One region of the Paenibacillus konkukensis genome, then DNA from elsewhere that is predicted to be linked to it. Evidence: a T-box and tRNA genes for the amino acid it is inferred to sense, from the RefSeq annotation. Region 1 holds a T-box; the other holds one or more tRNA genes.

Region 1 (9,956 bases):
GTCAAGTCCGGTCATGCTCCATGTGCCGCGGGTTTCCTGCAGCTTGCGCGGCGCGATAAGCCGGTCTTTGCCGTTATGCCTTACCTGCAGGGCCGCTTTCCATTCCATAGCCTTCTCCACCATTTCCCTTCGCGTCGACGCGTGATAGGTCCGATAATCCTTCATCCAGCCGGTGGGAATCCCGTTCAAATCCGGATACAATTCGGCGACGTTCGGCAGCCGCTGCTCCATCTCAAAGTAGCCTATGGCATGTCGGGCGTAGATAAAACCTTTGTCCCCCGGCTCGGGCCTCCACGGTTCCTCCGGCGCCTTGCCGGAGCGAATGTTCTCCTTGCCGCCTTCTTCCTCCGCCTCGCTGGAATGAGATGCCGCTGCGGGATTGCCGCTCGATATGGCCAACTTGCCGGGCATCCAGCCCGCTTTGTCCAGGAGTCCGGTCAAGCGGTTAATCTGGTCCGGACGAACGATCCATACGCGTTCTCCGAGCTCCTCCGCGAGGCAATCGGCTGCGGCCGTCAGCTTGCGGACCGTATCGGCCGCCTCCTGGTCGCGGCAGCGCAGCAGCACCGCTTGCTCGAACTGCAGCCGACCGAACGGCTTCGCCCACTGCTCCAGCGTCAATTGCACGTTGTCGGGGAGCCCGTAATGAGCGTGATCCGCCAGAAGTCCGGCCATCTCTTCAAGACTGCGGCCACTTTCAAGCCCCCGCTGCACACCTTCCTTGCTCAGCTTGTAAATCGAGACATGGTCGGATTTGATATGGTCGGCGAAATACGACAGCTCCCAGCGGGCGGCGAGCGTCACGTCGGACGGAACGAGCACCTCGAAATCCGGCTGGACATACCAGCGTCCTCCGCCGGCATCAACTTCGTCGGACGAAAAACCGTCTTTCCCCGGCCGGATGCGCCACCGGTAGCATACCTTGCCGGTTGCCGTCTCTCCCTTCTCCAGCCAGCCGAACGCAATCAAAGGAAACAGCCATTGCCGCTCCAGCATATCGATGACCGCAGCGCCGTCTTCCTCGGCTGCATCCGACTGGACCAATTGATGAGCGAACAGCCACTGCAGCAGCTCCGCAGCTTGTATCCACTGGCCTTCCTGGCGCCGCTCGAGCCATAATGCGGCATGCTGCAGCCACACCGCGCCGGGGAAGGCGACAGGCTGCCAAATCCGGTATAAGACGGCCGTCTGCTCTTCTTCGCTTAAAGACAGCCAGCCGCTGACGGCGCTATCCTTAAGCGGCATTTCCTCTCCTTGCTTATCAAGCAGACCGAGCCGTGTCAAAAATTCCAAAATAACGGCGATAGAGTAAGGATACGTATCCGCATAAGCATATTTTATGCCTGTGCCTGTGAACCATTCGTCTTGCAGAGAGGACAGTTCGACCAGTTTTTGCAGCTGCCTCTTATGCAGTGCGCCGGATTTGGTGAGCCGGATCGGATGATCCCTGATAAAGACCAGCGTATAAAAAAGCTCCCTGGCAAGACCCGCTCCCCCCGTTACCGTTAGCTCCGCGGCCGTTTCTCCGCCCGAAGCCGCCGTTTCCTCCAAGAGAATCGGCTGCCATAAAGCCAGCGCGTCCGGCGACATGACGTACACATGCTCTCCCCACGATTTGCGGAACGTATAGCAAATTCCTTTTCTGAGTAGCAGCAAAAAGCCGACTTTCGCATCCGCCCCCGACATGACGGGCTGAGCCAGCTTCTCCAGCCTTGCCGCATCGAACGGCTCGCAGCCGATGCAGGAGACGATAAGCCGCAGCACTTTGCGCTCCCGCAGCGTCATTTGGTTATAAACCGTCTCCATAATCGCCGGATTCGCGAAAATTCGCTCCAGCGTCTCGCCCTGCTTCAGCCAAGGCGCATAGACGCTTTCGGCCTCGATTTGCAGGCGCAGCGTCTGCGGCATTCTAGTCAAAAAATAGGCGTGATTCATCTTGCTGCAGCCCCCTCTTCCTCCGCCCGATACGGCGGCTCTGTCCGATGCAGACCGGACGATCCTTGTACCGTTTCGTCAAGGACGCGCATCAAGCTATTGTCCTCCCGCTTGTCCGCGGCTTCGGCCGTCCTGTCTTCAATCGTATACCGGTAGCCTTGCTCGATCAGAAACAGCTGTCGGTTCAAGGCAAAATCCTGCTCTTTCGTATCTGCGGACACAATGGAATAGAAGCTGGCCTCATTGACTTCGGCTTTCGGGCGCAGAATGCGTCCGAGCCGCTGAGCTTCCTCCTGCCGCGAGCCGAAGCTGCCTGATATTTGAATCGCTACGCTGGCATCGGGCAAATCGACGGCAAAATTGGCGACCTTGGAGACGACGATCGTCCTTAGCTCGCCGGAGCGAAACCGGCGGTACAGCTCCTCCCGTTCCTCATGGGGCATTTGCCCGTAAATAAGCGGCGCTCCGATCGCTTCAGAAACTTCTTTAAGCTGATCGAGATACTGTCCTATAACAATGATTGAATCGTCCGCATGCTTCACAAGCAGCTCCCGCACGATCCCGAGCTTGGCCGGGTTTTCGCTGGCGATACGGATTCGCTGTCTGGGCTCCGCCGTCAAATAGCGTTCTTTTTCATCATCCGGCAGGGCAATCCGAATTTCGGTGCATGTGACCGATGCGATCCAGCCTTTGCCCTCCAGCTCCTTCCACGGCATCTCATACCGCTTCGGGCCGACCAGCGAGAATACGTCCTCCTCCCTCCCGTCCTCTCGTACCAGCGTAGCCGTAAGCCCCAGCCGCCGCGTAGCTTGAATATCGGCCGTCACGCGAAAGACGGGAGCGGGAAGCAGGTGCACTTCGTCGTACACGATCAAGCCCCAATCCCGTTTATTGAATAAATCCATATGAACGAACAAATCATCCTTCGATTTGCGGTACGTCAAAATTTGATAGGTGGCGATCGTAATCGGCTTCACGTCCTTCATCGTCCCCGTATATTCGCCGACCATCTCCTCGGTCACATCGGTTTTCTCCAATATTTCGCGCTTCCATTGGCGTACCGAAGTGCTGTTCGTTGTCAAAATAAGCGTGGCACAGCTGAGTTTGCCCATAGCCGCAATCCCGATAATCGTCTTGCCCGCCCCGCAAGGCAGCACGAGCACTCCGCTTCCGCCCTGCATGCTTCCCTCGCGGTAGAACGAATCGACGGCCGAACACTGATAATCGCGCAGCTGGAACGCCTTCCCGGCCGAGCCGTCCGACTTCAACCGGATCGGCAGCTCCTCGCCGCGGGTGTAACCGGCCAAATCCTCCACCGGATAACCGAGTTTGATCAGCTCCTGCTTCAGCACGCCGCGGAAGGAGGAAGAGAAGCGAAGCGTTCTTGCGTCCAACTGGCATAAACCGTAGGAGCGGAGCGATTTAAACGAAACCATCTCTTTGATCGCCTCCACATCGTCGGAGATAAGCAGCAGATCTTCGCCCATGCTCTCGATCCGGATCAGACCGTAACGCTCCACGAAGCGGCGTATGTCCTGTTTAATATGCGGCGGCACGCCGAACTTGGCATGGCGTTCCAGAAAATCGGCGATTTCCTCCGTCTTCATGCCGGCCGCGGCCGCATTCCACAGCGACAGCGCCGACATCCGGTACGTATGAATATGCTCCGGCGTTTTGACCAGATCCGCAAACCGGGACAGCCCCGCGCGGACTACGTCGAACTCGGGATGGCGCACCTCCAGCAATACGGTAAAATCACTTTGTACGATAAGCGGTCGTTTAGGATCCATCTGCATGTCCGTTCCCTCCCGAAGTTTGTCGTATTTTCTCGAATGCTCTATTCATTTTAGTATGAGGGAAAACAGGAAAAATTAAACATCGCCTTCATTATGAAACGATAAAAAGGGAGCGGCTCGGCTGAGCAGCCCCCTTCCTCGTATATCCCCTTTATTGAATCGATAAGCCGACCGTCTTCTCCCCGGCGGCTACATAATCCATGACATCCGTTCCGGCAAATTCGTAGCGGTTGATGAGAACATTATCCAGCAGCACCGATTCAAAGGCCTGAACCGCCTCCCGCATCTCTTCATCCGTGTCCATCAGCAAATCGATCCTTTGCTCGACGGGCAGCTCCAGCTTCTTGCGATAATCCTGCACGGCCCGCACCAGCTCGCGAACGAGCCCTTCCTGTTTCAGCTCGGGCGTCAGCGCCGTATTCAAAGCGACCGTCATCCCGTAGCCGGAAGCGGAAGCGAAGCCCGGCTTGGCGACCTTCTCGACCAAGAGATCCTCAAGCGGCAGCTCCACGATCTCCCCGTTCTGCAGCCTGTGAGCATAAGAGCCCGCCTTGACGATCGCCGCCGCTTCCGCTGCGTTCATCGCCTTCAAAGCCTGCTGCAGCTCGCCGACCCGCTTGCCGTATTTGGGCCCGGCCGCTTTCAAATTCAGCTTCAGCGTAACGTCGACCAGCCCGTTCTCGCTCGTCTCCGTCCGAATCGATTTGACATTCAGCTCCTCCTGAATGATCGGCGCATAAACCGTCAGATCGAGCGGCGCGTCTAACGCGACGATCAGCTCGGACAGCGGCTGGCGCGTCTTCACTCCGGTTTCGCTGCGCACGCTGCGGGCAAGCTCGACCATATTGCGCACGGTTTCCATGTCCCTCTCCAGCTCAGCATCGATCCGGGAAGCGTCCGCTTCCGGATAGTCTTCCAGGTGCACGCTCCCTCTGCCTCCCGCAAGATTACGATACAGATCGTCGGACAGAAACGGCGTGTACGGCGCCATCAGCTTCGCCAGCGTCAGAAGCACCTCGTGCAGCGTCTGGTACGCCCATAGCTTATCGTTTGACAAGCCGCTGCCCCAGAAGCGGTCGCGGGAGCGGCGGATGTACCAGTTGCTCATTTCGTCCACGAACGCTTCGATCGCCTTGGCCGGATTCAAGAAGTCGACCGCCTCCAGCCCTTTGCCTACGTCCTGTACCAAATGAGCGAGACGGGACAAAATCCACCGGTCCAGCCGATTGCCGCTGACTTCTTCGGCGTGCTCCTCCGGCTTATACCCGTCGATAGCGGCATACAGCGTATAAAATGCATGAGCGTTGACTATAGTATCGATCACCTTGGACTTCGCTTCGGCGACAATCTGCTTGGAAAACCGTTTGCTGTTCCACGGAGCGCTGTCCGCGAGCAAGGCCCAGCGGAATGCGTCGGTTCCGTAATCGCCGATGATTTCCCACGGATCGATGACGTTGCCCTTGCTCTTGGACATTTTTTGACCGTTCTCGTCCAGAATATGTCCCGTGGACAAAACCGCTTTATACGGCGCTTGCCCGTTAAACAAGGTCGACACCGCCAGCAGACTGAAAAACCATCCGCGCGTCTGATCGATCCCTTCGCAAATCATATCGGCCGGATACTGCTCGGCAAAGACGTCATCGTTCTCGAACGGAACGTGGTATTGCGCAAACGGCATGGAGCCGCTGTCGAACCATACGTCGATCACCTCAGAAGTCCGCTCCATCACGCCGCGCTCGCAGTGAGGGCACTTCAGCTTGATTTCGTCGACGTAAGGCTTGTGCAGATCAAGCTCGGCGGGCAGCTCGTTTACGGAGTGTTCGCGCAGATCGCGGATGCTTCCCGGCACATGCTGTCCGCCGCAGTCCGGACACTGCCATACATTCAGCGGCGTCCCCCAGTAGCGGTTGCGGCTGATGTTCCAATCGACCAGCTCCTCCAGGAAGTTGCCGAAGCGTCCTTCGCGAATATGTTCCGGATACCAGTCGACCTGCCGGTTGTTCGCGATCAGCTGCTCCTTGACCGCCGTCGTGCGGATAAACCAGCTTTCGGTCGCATAATACAACAAAGGCGACTTGCAGCGCCAACAGAACGGATAACTATGCTCCATGCGCTCCTTGTCGTAGAGCAGTCCGCGTTCCGCCAGCAGCTTGACGATATCGACGTCGCAGTCTTTGACGAATTTGCCGGCCAGGTCCGTCACCTCGTCGATATAGCGCCCCGCCGCGTTCACCACGCTCAGCATGCTGATGCCGTGCTTCATCGCCGCTTTATAATCGTCCTCGCCGTGAGCCGGCGCAATATGGACAATCCCTGTGCCGCTGTTGTCCGTTACAAAATCGCCTTCGATGACGACATGCGCATGCGGAACCTCGACATAGCGGAACGGCGGGATATAGCGAAGACCGACAAGCTCGGACCCTTGCAGCGTGCCTAGCTTCTCGTACTCGCCCTTCATCACGCTCTCCAGCAAATTGTCGGCGACGATGTAGACTTCCCCCTGCTGCCTCACTTTGGCGTAAGTGATGCGTTCGTTTACCGCAAGCGCCACATTGGCGGGCAGCGTCCAAGGCGTCGTCGTCCAGGCGAGGATAACCTCCCCGCTTGCTTCCAGTTTGAATTTGACCGTAGCGGTCAAATCCTTCACATCCTCATAGCCCTGCGCCACTTCATGAGAGCTCAGCGTCGTCTGACAGCAAGGGCAGTACGGGCTGACCCGATGTCCCTTGTACAGCAGCTCCTTCTTATGAATTTCCGACAGTAAGTGCCATACGCTCTCGATATATTGATTGTCGAGCGTTATATAAGGATGGTCCATATCTGTCCAATAGCCGATAGCCTCGGTCAGCTCGCGCCATTGCTTCTCGTACGTAAACACGCTGTCCTTGCATTTTTGTACGAATTCCGCCACGCCGTAGCGCTCGATTTCCTGTTTGCCGGAAATGCCGAGCTGCTTCTCCACCCCAAGCTCGACCGGTAAGCCATGGGTATCCCAGCCCGCTTTGCGAACGACTCGATATCCTTTCATCGTTTTGTAGCGGCCGATAAAATCTTTGATCACCCTGCCCAGCACATGCCCGATATGGGGAGCGCCGTTAGCGGTCGGCGGTCCTTCGTAGAACACGAAATTCGGTCGGCCTTCCCGGTTTGCCGTCGACTTCCTGAACGTTCCTTCCTTCTGCCACTGCTCCAGCACTCTTAATTCCCGGCTTCTCGCCTTTTCTTTCGGATCGACCTTTTGCATGAACGTCACCTGCTTCACTTAAATTTGAACAACAAAAAAGACCCGTCCCTCTGAAGGGACGAGTCTATAGCTCGCGTTACCACCCTTGTTCCGCGGCAGCTTCGCCGGAAAAGCGAACTGTCGCAGCACTCGTCAACGTACCATCATACGCGTTCCTTGTAACGGCGGACCCCCGGTTAAGCTTACTTGCGCCCGTTCGAATAAGCGCGTTTAGCTTCACTTCTCAGAGATGATTTTCGGCTGCGGCATGAACGCCGGCTTTCAGCAAAGCGCCGGCTCTCTGGGGATCATGATCGTGGCTTACTCTTTCTCGTCATCGAATGTAACTTATCGGTTATTGCATTGATCCATTTATAAAACATTTTGCCGCGGATGTCAAGTCAGTTTAAGCTCATATTACAAAAAAAGACAACCTCGGCTTGACCGAAAGTTGCCTTTTCATGAACGATTAATGAGTTCCTTTTACGTCCATTTCTACGGCTTTGACTTCTTTCTTGACCGTAGAGCTTTGAATGCGTTCTTGCAGCTTTTCGTAATACAAATCCTCGTTGATCGGAAGATCTACCCAGTTATCGATCCAGGAAGACAAATGCATGGCGTTGGACAAGGTCAACCCTTTGATGCCTTCTTCGCCCGGTGCAAGCAGCGGCGTTCCGTTCAAAATATGGTTCACGAAGTTTTGCGTAATGCCTTTGTGGCCCGGACCCGGAGCTCCGACAATCGGCACATCGCATTTCCAGCATTCCGGAGAACCGAAGCCGCCTTTATATTCGCGGTTGAATTCCGGCTCGGGTACGCGCAGACGCCAGAACGTCAGCTTGTTGTCCTCGATCACAATTTTGCCGCGGTCGCCCGATACTTCAAAGCGGTTCGTTCCCGGCGCTTCGCCCGTCGTCGTAACGAACAAGCCGGTCGCTCCGTTCTCGTATTCCACATAAGCGGTCACATCGTCTTCGACTTCAATGTTGCGGTATTTGCCGAACCCGCAGAACGCTCTGACGCGCTTAGGCATCATGTCGATCGTCCATTGCCACAAATCGAGCTGATGCGGGTCTTGGTTGATCAGCACGCCGCCGCCTTCGCCGGCCCAAGTCGCGCGCCAGCCGCCCGAATCGTAGTAGCTCTGCGAGCGGTACCAGTTCGTAATGATCCAGTTGGTGCGGCGAACTTCGCCAAGCTCTCCGGACGTGATCAAGTCTCTGAGCTTCTGATACAACGGATTCGTCCGTTGATTATACATAATGCCGAAGGCTTTGCCGGATTTCGCGGCCGCTTCGTTCATTTCGCGAACTTGTTTGGTATAAACGCCCGCCGGCTTCTCAACCAGTACATGATAACCGTGAGAGAATGCCTGCTTGGCGGATTCAGGGTGATCGTAGTGAGGCGTCGCCACAATCACTGCGTCGAACGCTTTGGATGCGAAGAATGCGTCCAAGTCGTCAAATAATTGAATGTTCTTGTCTCCATAGTTCGTTCGAACCCAATCCAGACGGGATGCATCCGTATCCACAATGGCTGTCAGCTCTGCGCCTTTGACTTGATTGCCCACCAAGTACTCGGTATGGCCTTTACCCATATTGCCCACACCGATCAATCCGATGCGCACTTTATCCATTCGTGTCCCCTGCCTCTCAATTCTTATATTCGAAAACGTATGTAAGCATTTTCGGTTCTCCTCTATTATATAATGCACACGTGAACATTACAATATGAAAAATTTTTCATAGCCAACAAAAAAGAAAACCGATCTTATAAAGACCGATCTTCTTCCTTTAATAACAGCAAGATAAATTATACCTGAATTTTGTCTTTCTCGGAAATTTGACTCAGCGCTTCGCCGGCCTCATCTTCGAACTTGTCGCGAACCGCCAGGTCGCCGATCGACACGATCCCTACCAGCTCCCCGTTTTCGCATACCGGCAGACGGCGGATTTGCTGCTTGGCCATCAATTTGGCCGCTTCATCCACCGTCGTCTCCGGCGATGCGCAAGTAATCTGGTTGCTGCTCATCACGTCTTTGACAGCCGTAGAGCCTTCCTTCTTGGCCGCATACCCGCGGATTACCAGGTCGCGGTCGGTAATGACGCCGATCAGCTTTTTCCCTTCTACGACCGGAATAAAGCCCGTATCTTCCTGCTTCATCTTGACGGCTACTTCATAGACGTTGTCCTTCAGTGTCACCGTCGCGCAATCCTTTGTCATTATTTCCTTTAAAGGTCTGCTCAAGGAAAATCCCTCCCGAAGAGTAAAGTCCCGGACAGACGCGCCGCAGCCGCCGGCTGGACGTTCTTCCGCGCAGACATAGATTTTCCCGAAACTACGGTGTCCATGCGCACAAGCGCTTAGCACTTATCGGCATTCCAGCCGTTTTGGCAGTCCGCCGCCATGCTGATAAACAATTTGGCCGCAATCGCCATGGAGCTTTCGTCAATATCGAATTTGGGATGATGATGCGGATGCGTAATGCCGAGCTCCGGGTTTCCCGCTCCGACAAACATGAAGCAGCCTTTGCGGTGATGCAGGTAATAGGCGAAATCTTCCCCCGCCATAATAAGCGGCGACGTCTGCACCGGGGCTACAGAAGCGCCTGCACGGTAGAAGCGCTCCACCTCGCCGGCATCGTTAACGACCGGCGGATAGCCGAGCTTATACTCTACGGCATGATCGGCGCCGAACATCCGACAGGTTTGCTCGACGTACGTTTCGAGTCTTTCCTTCACCTGCATGCGCAATTCCGGATCGAATGTTCTCACGGTGCCGATCAGCACCGCTTTCTCGGCGATGACGTTAAAGCCGGTGCCGCTGTGGAATGAGCCGACCGACACGACGCAGGGCTGCGTCGGATCGACGCTGCGGCTGACGATCGTTTGCAGGTTGACGACAAGATGCGAAGCGACGGCAATGCTGTCGATCGTTTCATGGGGGAGGCCGCCATGGCCGCCTTTGCCTTTAATTGTAATTTCGAACTCATCCGCGGCGGC
Region 2 (9,956 bases), 3.3 Mb from region 1:
CACCAGGCTGAGCCTTGTCCGTCGATAATGCCTCCGCCTTGAATCGTCACATTCGTCAAATCAATGCCATATACCAACGGGGAATAGCCGTAGCATTCATAGCCGGACCAGCGGGTTTTGACAAACGGATATTGATCCGGGTCCGTCGAAAACAATAGCTTAGCCCCCGAATCGATATGCAGCGTCATATGGCTCTTCAGATGAATGGCCCCCGTTAAATAAGTGCCTGCAGGAAAATATACCGTACCTCCGCCGGCCGCTTCGCAAGCTTCCATCACTTTGCGGATCGCTTCCGTATTCAAGGTCGTCCCGTCTCCGACAACCCCGTAATCCAACACATTAAACATCGTCATGGTGTCTCTATCCTCCTAAATTTCACCAAGTGAGCGGAGGACTATAAGCTCCGCTCACGCGCTGTATCTCTATCAATCCTGTTTATTATCTCATATGTTGGTATACCAGACTATCCGTTGTATTTAACCATTACTCAAATTAGCGAGGATTTATTCAGACCGAAACCTTCATCGTCTTTATTTAACCGGCCGATACTCCGTATTTAACCTCGTTTTCCTCCCCGCTCATGCAGGTTTACATCGTCTGCATTCCCGATTTCCTTCCATGTATCATTTTTCCCGTAATAGAAAAAGAGCCTCAGGATCTGATCCTAAGACTCTTTCGCTATGTTTCAGAAAGCGGGTGATGGGAATCGAACCCACGCTACCAGCTTGGAAGGCTGGAGTTCTACCATTGAACTACACCCGCGAGATGGTCGGGACGACACGATTCGAACATGCGACCCCCTGGTCCCAAACCAGGTGCTCTACCAAGCTGAGCTACGTCCCGAAGATTATGGTGCCGGTAGAGGGACTTGAACCCCCACGGTTTCCCTCACGATTTTGAGTCGCGCGCGTCTGCCAATTCCGCCATACCGGCTTACTACGTGCCCTGAGAGATTCGAACTCCCGACCTTTTGATTCGTAGTCAAACGCTCTATCCAGCTGAGCTAAGGGCACATAAAAGTTATTGATTCCTTGATCCTAAAGCATCTGCGGCTCCAATAAAACAATGGAGGCGCCACCCAGACTCGAACTGGGGGTAAAGCTTTTGCAGAGCTCTGCCTTACCACTTGGCTATGGCGCCGGATAAAGGAAAGCGGAAGACGGGAATCGAACCCGCGACCCTCGCCTTGGCAAGGCGATGCTCTACCGCTGAGCCACTTCCGCAAAACCAATGCGCTCGAGAGGACTCGAACCTCCACGGGGGGTTAGCCCACACGGACCTGAACCGTGCGCGTCTGCCAATTCCGCCACGAACGCATAATGAAATCTGAGCCATGTAGGACTCGAACCTACGACACCCTGATTAAAAGTCAGGTGCTCTACCAACTGAGCTAATGGCTCGCAATTAGAAATACTGGGGATCTAGGATTCGAACCTAGGCATGACGGAGTCAAAGTCCGTTGCCTTACCGCTTGGCTAATCCCCATCAAAGATCATGGGGCGATCGATGGGACTTGAACCCACGAATGCCGGAGCCACAATCCGGTGCGTTAACCCCTTCGCCACGACCGCCGCAGCTCGAAACCGGTATGGAGGCTGATGGATTCGAACCACCGAACTCGTCAGAGAACAGATTTACAGTCTGCTGCGTTTGGCCACTTCGCTAAGCCTCCATATTTGTTGCGAAAGCAATGGTGCCGTCGAGAGGACTTGAACCCCCAACCTACTGATTACAAGTCAGTTGCTCTACCAATTGAGCTACAACGGCAAATTATTATTAAGATTACATGGTGGCTCGGGACGGAATCGAACCGCCGACACGAGGATTTTCAGTCCTCTGCTCTACCGACTGAGCTACCGAGCCTAATGTATTCGGTGAAAAATGATAATGGCGGAGCCGACGGGATTCGAACCCGCGGTCTCCTGCGTGACAGGCAGGCATGTTAGGCCTCTACACCACGGCTCCACACTGTAAAAAGTAAATTGGTTGCGGGGGCAGGATTTGAACCTGCGGCCTTCGGGTTATGAGCCCGACGAGCTACCGGGCTGCTCCACCCCGCGTCGTTAAAAGTATATATGGTGGAGGCTGAGGGGATCGAACCCCCGACCCTCTGCTTGTAAGGCAGATGCTCTCCCAGCTGAGCTAAGCCTCCATATATGTCTTATACCTTTATTGGAATTTATGGTGACCCGTAGGGGATTCGAACCCCTGTTACCTCCGTGAAAGGGAGGTGTCTTAACCCCTTGACCAACGGGCCATGCTGTATATTATGGCGGAGAGAGAGGGATTCGAACCCTCGAGACGCTTGTGACGCCTACACGATTTCCAATCGTGCTCCTTCGGCCAACTCGGACACCTCTCCAGAGGAGAAATGGCTCCCCGAACAGGACTCGAACCTGTGACAACTCGATTAACAGTCGAGTGCTCTACCAACTGAGCTATCAGGGAACAATGGTGGGCCTTAGTGGACTCGAACCACCGACCTCACCCTTATCAGGGGTGCGCTCTAACCAGCTGAGCTAAAGGCCCTTATGTCTTGAATGCTGTGATAAAACACAAGATTAAAGCTTTGCTTGGCGACGTTCTACTCTCCCAGAACCCTTCGGTTCAAGTACCATCGACGCTGGAGGGCTTAACGGTCGTGTTCGAGATGGGAACGCGTGGTTCCCCTCCGCCATCATCACCAAACGGTGTAGCTTGTTCAAGGCTTGCGCCTTGAAAACTAGATACGAAACTTGTGCGCGTAGCGAGCAATGGTTATTTGTTCTTCCCGGTTTGTTTCCGGGCCCCGAGAAAGTATTTGGAATCAGCTTCGAAGCTTCTCTTCACTTTCTTGGGAACTAGGTTAAGCCCTCGACCGATTAGTATTCGTCAGCTCCACACGTTGCCGTGCTTCCACCCCGAACCTATCTACCTCGTCGTCTTCAAGGGGTCTTACTTACTGGGAAATCTCATCTTGAGGGGGGCTTCACGCTTAGATGCTTTCAGCGCTTATCCCGTCCGTACGTAGCTATCCAGCCATGCTCCTGGCGGAACAACTGGTACACCAGCGGTACGTCCATCCCGGTCCTCTCGTACTAAGGACAGCTCCTCTCAAATTTCCTACGCCCACGACAGATAGGGACCGAACTGTCTCACGACGTTCTGAACCCAGCTCGCGTACCGCTTTAATGGGCGAACAGCCCAACCCTTGGGACCTACTTCAGCCCCAGGATGCGATGAGCCGACATCGAGGTGCCAAACCTCCCCGTCGATGTGGACTCTTGGGGAGATAAGCCTGTTATCCCCAGGGTAGCTTTTATCCGTTGAGCGATGGCCCTTCCATTCGGTACCACCGGATCACTAAGCCCGACTTTCGTCCCTGCTCGACCTGTTTGTCTCGCAGTCAAGCTCCCTTCTGCCTTTGCACTCTTCGAATGATTTCCAACCATTCTGAGGGAACCTTGGGGCGCCTCCGTTACGCTTTAGGAGGCGACCGCCCCAGTCAAACTGCCCACCTGACACTGTCCCCATACCGGATCTACGGTACCAGGTTAGAACTCCGATACGATCAGGGTGGTATCCCAACGTCGCCTCCACACAAGCTGGCGCTCATGCTTCTCAGGCTCCCACCTATCCTGTACAGATCGTACCAAAGTCCAATATCAAGCTGCAGTAAAGCTCCATGGGGTCTTTCCGTCTTGTCGCGGGTAACCTGCATCTTCACAGGTATTAAAATTTCACCGGATCTCTCGTTGAGACAGCGCCCAAGTCGTTACGCCATTCGTGCGGGTCAGAATTTACCTGACAAGGAATTTCGCTACCTTAGGACCGTTATAGTTACGGCCGCCGTTTACTGGGGCTTCGGTTCATAGCTTCGGGTTCCCCCTAACCACTCCCCTTAACCTTCCAGCACCGGGCAGGCGTCAGCCCGTATACTTCGCCTTGCGGCTTCGCACAGACCTGTGTTTTTGCTAAACAGTCGCTTGGGCCTTTTCACTGCGGCCCCCTCGGGCTATTCACCCTACCGAGGCACCCCTTCTCCCGAAGTTACGGGGTCATTTTGCCGAGTTCCTTAACGAGAGTTCTTCCGCGCGCCTTAGCATGCTCTGCTCGCCTACCTGTGTCGGTTTGCGGTACGGGCACCTTCTCCCTGGCTAGAGGCTTTTCTTGGCAGCCTGAACTCATGACCTTCGCTACTGTTATTTTCACTCCCCATCACAGACCAGCCTTACGATCAACGGATTTGCCTATTGACCAGCCTCTCTGCTTGGACGGGCATCCATCAGCCCGCGTCACTATCCTTCTGCGTCACCCCATCGCTCATAACGGTTCACGGTGGTACAGGAATTTCAACCTGTTGTCCTTCGACTACGCCTTTCGGCCTCGCCTTAGGTCCCGACTTACCCTGAGCGGACGAGCCTTCCTCAGGAACCCTTAGGCTTTCGGCGGATCAGATTCTCACTGATCTTTTCGTTACTCATACCGGCATTCTCACTTGTGTACTGTCCAGCGCTCCTTACGGTACACCTTCAACCTATACACAACGCTCCCCTACCCCTGCGTCACCTTCATTCCAGCCTCGAAGCGGCGCGTTTAGCCCTGGGGTGCATTTAGCCAGATTCCTTGAATCTACTTAAAAGTAGAATCTGGCGAATGTCCCGTGTCTAAACGGTAACCTCAAAGATGCAATGAAGGCGACGCGAGCCATAGCTTCGGTGGCGTGTTTAGCCCCGTTACATTTTCGGCGCAGAGTCACTCGACCAGTGAGCTATTACGCACTCTTTCAATGATGGCTGCTTCTAAGCCAACATCCTGGTTGTCTGCGCAACTCCACATCCTTTCCCACTTAACACACACTGGGGGACCTTAGCTGATGGTCTGGGCTGTTTCCCTCTTGACAATGGATCTTAGCACTCACTGTCTGACTCCCGGGATAAAGTATGTGGCATTCAGAGTTTGACTGGACTTGGTAACCCTTGGCGGGCCCCGCACCCAATCAGTGCTTTACCTCCACTACTCATCTCCCGAGGCTAGCCCTAAAGCTATTTCGGGGAGAACCAGCTATCTCCGAGTTCGATTGGAATTTCTCCGCTACCCCCACCTCATCCCCGAATTTTTCAACATTCGTGGGTTCGGGCCTCCAGTGCGTGTTACCGCACCTTCACCCTGGACAGGGGTAGATCACACGGTTTCGGGTCTACGCCCACGTACTTCGTCGCCCTATTCAGACTCGCTTTCGCTGCGGCTTCGGCTCTTCACCTTAACCTTGCACGGGAACGTAACTCGCCGGTTCATTCTACAAAAGGCACGCCATCACTCATTAACGAGCTCTGACTTCTTGTAAGCACACGGTTTCAGGTTCTATTTCACTCCGCTCCCGCGGTTCTTTTCACCTTTCCCTCACGGTACTGCTTCACTATCGGTCGCTAGGGAGTATTTAGCCTTGGCAGATGGTCCTGCCTGCTTCCCACGAGGTTTCACGTGTCTCGCGGTACTCGGGATCCGTCTAAGGTGTTCGCAGAATTTCAATTACAGGGCTTTTACCTTCTATGGCCGGCCTTTCCAGACCGCTTCATCTACCCCGCTGCACCTACGTTGACGTCCCACAACCCCAGAGAGCAAGCCCTCTGGTTTGGGCTGTTCCGCTTTCGCTCGCCGCTACTGACGGAATCACTTTTGTTTTCTTCTCCTGAGGGTACTTAGATGTTTCAGTTCCCCTCGTATGCCTCTACACACCCTATGTATTCAGATGTGAGTAACTGAGAATTACCTCAGCTGGGTTCCCCCATTCGGATATCCCCGGATCAAAGCCTGCTTACGGCTCCCCGAGGCGATTTCGTCGTTCGCCACGTCCTTCTTCGGCTCCTAGCGCCTAGGCATCCTCCGTGTGCTCTTATTAGCTTAACCATGCTAATACACGTTGTATTGCTCTACGCATTTCGTTTCGTTATCTAGTTTTCAAGGAACAATCTTATTGAAATTGAGAGTCATTAGGCTTCCTTTGCGGGCACCTTTGTCCTCTCAAAACTGAGCAACGAGTGAGTGACGTTGCAACTGTTACATCGAGTTCGTCGATGTCCGTTGTCAACTATTGTGCAACTGTTAGTTGCTTATGTCCGCTACCCTTCAGATAGCATGGACTCCATAGAAAGGAGGTGATCCAGCCGCACCTTCCGATACGGCTACCTTGTTACGACTTCACCCCAATCATCTACCCCACCTTCGGCGGCTGGCTCCTTGCGGTTACCCCACCGACTTCGGGTGTTGTAAACTCTCGTGGTGTGACGGGCGGTGTGTACAAGACCCGGGAACGTATTCACCGCGGCATGCTGATCCGCGATTACTAGCAATTCCGACTTCATGCAGGCGAGTTGCAGCCTGCAATCCGAACTGAGACCGGCTTCTAAAGATTCGCTCCACCTCGCGGCTTCGCTTCCCGTTGTACCGGCCATTGTAGTACGTGTGTAGCCCAGGTCATAAGGGGCATGATGATTTGACGTCATCCCCGCCTTCCTCCGGTTTGTCACCGGCAGTCACTCTAGAGTGCCCATCCGAAATGCTGGCAACTAAAGTCAAGGGTTGCGCTCGTTGCGGGACTTAACCCAACATCTCACGACACGAGCTGACGACAACCATGCACCACCTGTCTCCTCTGTCCCGAAGGCCTCCCCTATCTCTAGGGGATTCAGAGGGATGTCAAGACCTGGTAAGGTTCTTCGCGTTGCTTCGAATTAAACCACATACTCCACTGCTTGTGCGGGTCCCCGTCAATTCCTTTGAGTTTCACTCTTGCGAGCGTACTCCCCAGGCGGAGTGCTTACTGTGTTGACTTCGGCACCAAGGGTATCGAAACCCCTAACACCTAGCACTCATCGTTTACGGCGTGGACTACCAGGGTATCTAATCCTGTTTGCTCCCCACGCTTTCGCGCCTCAGCGTCAGTTACGGTCCAGAAAGTCGCCTTCGCCACTGGTGTTCCTCCACATCTCTACGCATTTCACCGCTACACGTGGAATTCCACTTTCCTCTCCCGCACTCAAGTCACCCAGTTTTCAGTGCGATCCGGGGTTGAGCCCCGGGCTTAAACACCAAACTTAAATGACCGCCTGCGCGCGCTTTACGCCCAATAATTCCGGACAACGCTTGCCCCCTACGTATTACCGCGGCTGCTGGCACGTAGTTAGCCGGGGCTTTCTTCTCAGGTACCGTCACCCTTAGAGCAGTTACTCTCTAAGGCGTTCTTCCCTGGCAACAGAGCTTTACGATCCGAAAACCTTCATCACTCACGCGGCGTTGCTCCGTCAGACTTGCGTCCATTGCGGAAGATTCCCTACTGCTGCCTCCCGTAGAAGTCTGGGCCGTGTCTCAGTCCCAGTGTGGCCGATCACCCTCTCAGGTCGGCTACGCATCGTCGCCTTGGTAGGCCGTTACCCTACCAACTAGCTAATGCGCCGCAGGCCCATCCGTAAGCCACAGGTTACCCCGTGTTTCATGATCTCCTCATGCGAGAAGACCAGCTATCCGGTCTTAGCTATCGTTTCCGATAGTTATCCCGATCTTACAGGCAGGTTGCCTACGTGTTACTCACCCGTCCGCCGCTAACTGTTCCCGAAGGAACAGTCCGCTCGACTTGCATGTATTAGGCACGCCGCCAGCGTTCGTCCTGAGCCAGGATCAAACTCTCCATTAAAGTACGACCGATGCCGAAGCACCTTTCGTTATAACAGAGCTTGTCTTAAGCTCAAAATTCAATGCTAGCAAGAATTTGCATTCTCTATTTAACACTCACTCGTTGTTCAGTTTTCAAAGGACAATCTTCGTTCTTATCCGACACGTTTCAGCAGCGGACAAGTAAGAAATATATCATATTTTTTCGAGCGATGCAAGCTTTTTTTCATTCCTTATTGTCATCGAAACAACCGGGATTTTATTTCACTTGCTTGTCTGCTCAACAACAGCTCGATTAATATAGCATAAGTTAATTACATATTGCAAGTACATTTTAAAAATATATTTACTTCTCTAAAATGTTTACCTGCTCGAGCAAGAATCTTAATTTATCACGATACGATTACAATTGCAACCTCTTCTTTCAAACTTCCTTTTTCTATTATTATAAATCGAATGTAAACGGAGCCCATAAGGAAACATTACCATTTCACTAAAGCCGTTTCAGAAATCGGATATACGCGATCTCATTTATCCTACCGGGTTAAGGGATCAACAATATTTTCCCGGTGTTTCCCCTCCCCTCAAGCAACCGGTGCGCCGCCTCTCCGTCTTCGAGAGCGAATTGTTTCGGCTCTTCCAGCTCCAGCCTGCCCATCCGTAAGTCTGCAAAAAGCGTCTCCGCACGTTCAAGCCGTTGGTTACGCGTCGTCAAATGATTCCATAAGTCGCCCCCAACCAACGATTTGGAACTGTCCATCAGCATGCGGGGATCGATATTCGGCGGATCTCCTCCGGCCATTCCGAAGAACACGACCGTCCCTTTCGTTTGAACGGCTGCGAAGCTGTTCATCAATGTCGATCCGATCGAATCGTAAACGACATTGGCGCCGCAGCCGCTTTGAGACCAGCCGATAACGTCATGAACCCAATCGTCGTCATAGAATAACACTTCATCCGCTCCGGCTTTTAACGCCGCTTCCCGCTTGGCATTGGAGGAGGTGATTCCCGCCACTCGGGCCCCTTTATTTTTGCTCATTTGAATAAGCAATTGCCCCACGCCTCCCGCCGCAGCATGAATGACTACATCGTCGCCGGGGCGAACGTGATAGCTGTCATGGACCAAATAATGCGCAGTCAGCCCTTGAAGCAAAATGGCCGCCGCCTGTTCGAAGGAAATATCATAAGGCAGCGGAATCAGGCGATCGGCGGGCGCGGACACAAGCTCGGCATTGGCGAACGGAACATCGGCAAAAGCAACCCGATCTCCGGCTCGTATCCCATCCAGATCGGAAGAGACTTGCTCGACAATGCCTGCGCCTTCATAGCCCAATATGTAAGGCGGGTCACCGGCCAAATAGTAGCCGCCTCGCCTTCTGTAAATATCCGCAAAATTGAGCCCGGCGGCTTTCATTCTTACCAATGCCGTTCCCGGCTTCATTGGCGGATCAGGCGCCTCTGCGTAATAAAGCACCTCGGGCCCGCCGAATCGTTCGAACATCAACGCTTTCATTATATATACCTCCGGTATGTCGGACATTGGTCCTCTGCTTTTCTCCACGTAACATTCTGCCCTCCGGGCCATAGTTTAACTCCCGCTTTTTAAAAGCTTGGTGATTTATGCGCGGCCTGCAGTCGATAAAGCTTTCCACTCGCAGGAAATCCTTCTACAAAGGCGAACCTAACGCTTTTTTGGATTAAGATGCCCCGCTCCGCGCATTTACAGTATCTTAACTTGCCCTTTCATCAGGGCCGACCTATATTTATAACAAATGTATGCATCATGAACAAATGATACAAGGCGGTTTATATCAACTGAGGTGAAGAACATGCATGTACAAATCTTAGGTTATTGGGGAGGATACCCGTCCGCAGGCGGCGCTACTGCAGGCTATTTGGTCACAACGGAGGAAGGGCAAATTTTGCTCGACTGCGGCAGCGGCATCATGAGCCGGCTTAATTGCCACACAAGCGTCGAGCGTCTGTCGGGCGTCATCGTATCGCACCTGCATCACGATCACATGGCGGACATCGGAATTTTGCAGTATGCCGCCGTCGGGGCCATCCGAAATCAAAGAATGAAGCACAAGCTTCGTCTATTCGTGCCCGAAGAACCGTCCGACATCCTTGAGAGGCTGTATGGCCCGCATTCGGAGATTACGCTGATCGACAAAACACTTCGGGTTCGATTGGCCGGCGCCGATATCGAGTTCGTTCCCGTTCAGCACACAATATCCTGTTACGCCGTTAAAATCACCTATCAGGGCAAAACGCTGGTCTATTCCGGGGATACCTCCTATTGCGAA

The links. The T-box of region 1 lies ahead of ileS (isoleucine--tRNA ligase). A T-box ahead of a tRNA ligase gene usually reads a tRNA of that ligase, here a tRNA-Ile.
Region 2: it has a tRNA-Ile gene. The T-box ahead of ileS (isoleucine--tRNA ligase) is inferred to sense a tRNA for this amino acid. The anticodon was not compared.

What each region holds. Positions count from the first base shown of each region.
Region 1 covers NZ_CP027059.1:7,479,046-7,489,001, reverse strand. The annotation lists gene SK3146_RS32630 (helicase-associated domain-containing protein) at 1-1,935, opposite strand, end outside; gene SK3146_RS32625 (DNA repair helicase XPB) at 1,932-3,731, opposite strand; gene ileS (isoleucine--tRNA ligase) at 3,883-6,975, opposite strand; T-box leader at 7,027-7,301, opposite strand; gene SK3146_RS32615 (Gfo/Idh/MocA family protein) at 7,424-8,590, opposite strand; gene SK3146_RS32610 (CBS domain-containing protein) at 8,767-9,177, opposite strand; gene SK3146_RS32605 (amidohydrolase) at 9,318-9,956, opposite strand, start outside.
Region 2 covers NZ_CP027059.1:2,858,288-2,868,243, forward strand. The annotation lists gene SK3146_RS12075 (glycoside hydrolase family 28 protein) at 1-353, opposite strand, end outside; tRNA gene SK3146_RS12080 (tRNA-Gly) at 692-762, opposite strand; tRNA gene SK3146_RS12085 (tRNA-Pro) at 767-843, opposite strand; tRNA gene SK3146_RS12090 (tRNA-Leu) at 851-933, opposite strand; tRNA gene SK3146_RS12095 (tRNA-Arg) at 940-1,013, opposite strand; tRNA gene SK3146_RS12100 (tRNA-Cys) at 1,067-1,140, opposite strand; tRNA gene SK3146_RS12105 (tRNA-Gly) at 1,152-1,223, opposite strand; tRNA gene SK3146_RS12110 (tRNA-Leu) at 1,232-1,316, opposite strand; tRNA gene SK3146_RS12115 (tRNA-Lys) at 1,328-1,400, opposite strand; tRNA gene SK3146_RS12120 (tRNA-Gln) at 1,414-1,485, opposite strand; tRNA gene SK3146_RS12125 (tRNA-His) at 1,496-1,571, opposite strand; tRNA gene SK3146_RS12130 (tRNA-Tyr) at 1,590-1,672, opposite strand; tRNA gene SK3146_RS12135 (tRNA-Thr) at 1,692-1,767, opposite strand; tRNA gene SK3146_RS12140 (tRNA-Phe) at 1,788-1,863, opposite strand; tRNA gene SK3146_RS12145 (tRNA-Asp) at 1,889-1,965, opposite strand; tRNA gene SK3146_RS12150 (tRNA-Met) at 1,984-2,060, opposite strand; tRNA gene SK3146_RS12155 (tRNA-Val) at 2,077-2,152, opposite strand; tRNA gene SK3146_RS12160 (tRNA-Glu) at 2,183-2,257, opposite strand; tRNA gene SK3146_RS12165 (tRNA-Ser) at 2,271-2,362, opposite strand; tRNA gene SK3146_RS12170 (tRNA-Asn) at 2,373-2,448, opposite strand; tRNA gene SK3146_RS12175 (tRNA-Ile) at 2,453-2,529, opposite strand; rRNA gene rrf (5S ribosomal RNA) at 2,572-2,688, opposite strand; rRNA gene SK3146_RS12185 (23S ribosomal RNA) at 2,842-5,889, opposite strand; rRNA gene SK3146_RS12190 (16S ribosomal RNA) at 6,131-7,672, opposite strand; gene SK3146_RS12195 (quinone oxidoreductase family protein) at 8,195-9,163, opposite strand; gene SK3146_RS12200 (MBL fold metallo-hydrolase) at 9,480-9,956, shown strand, end outside.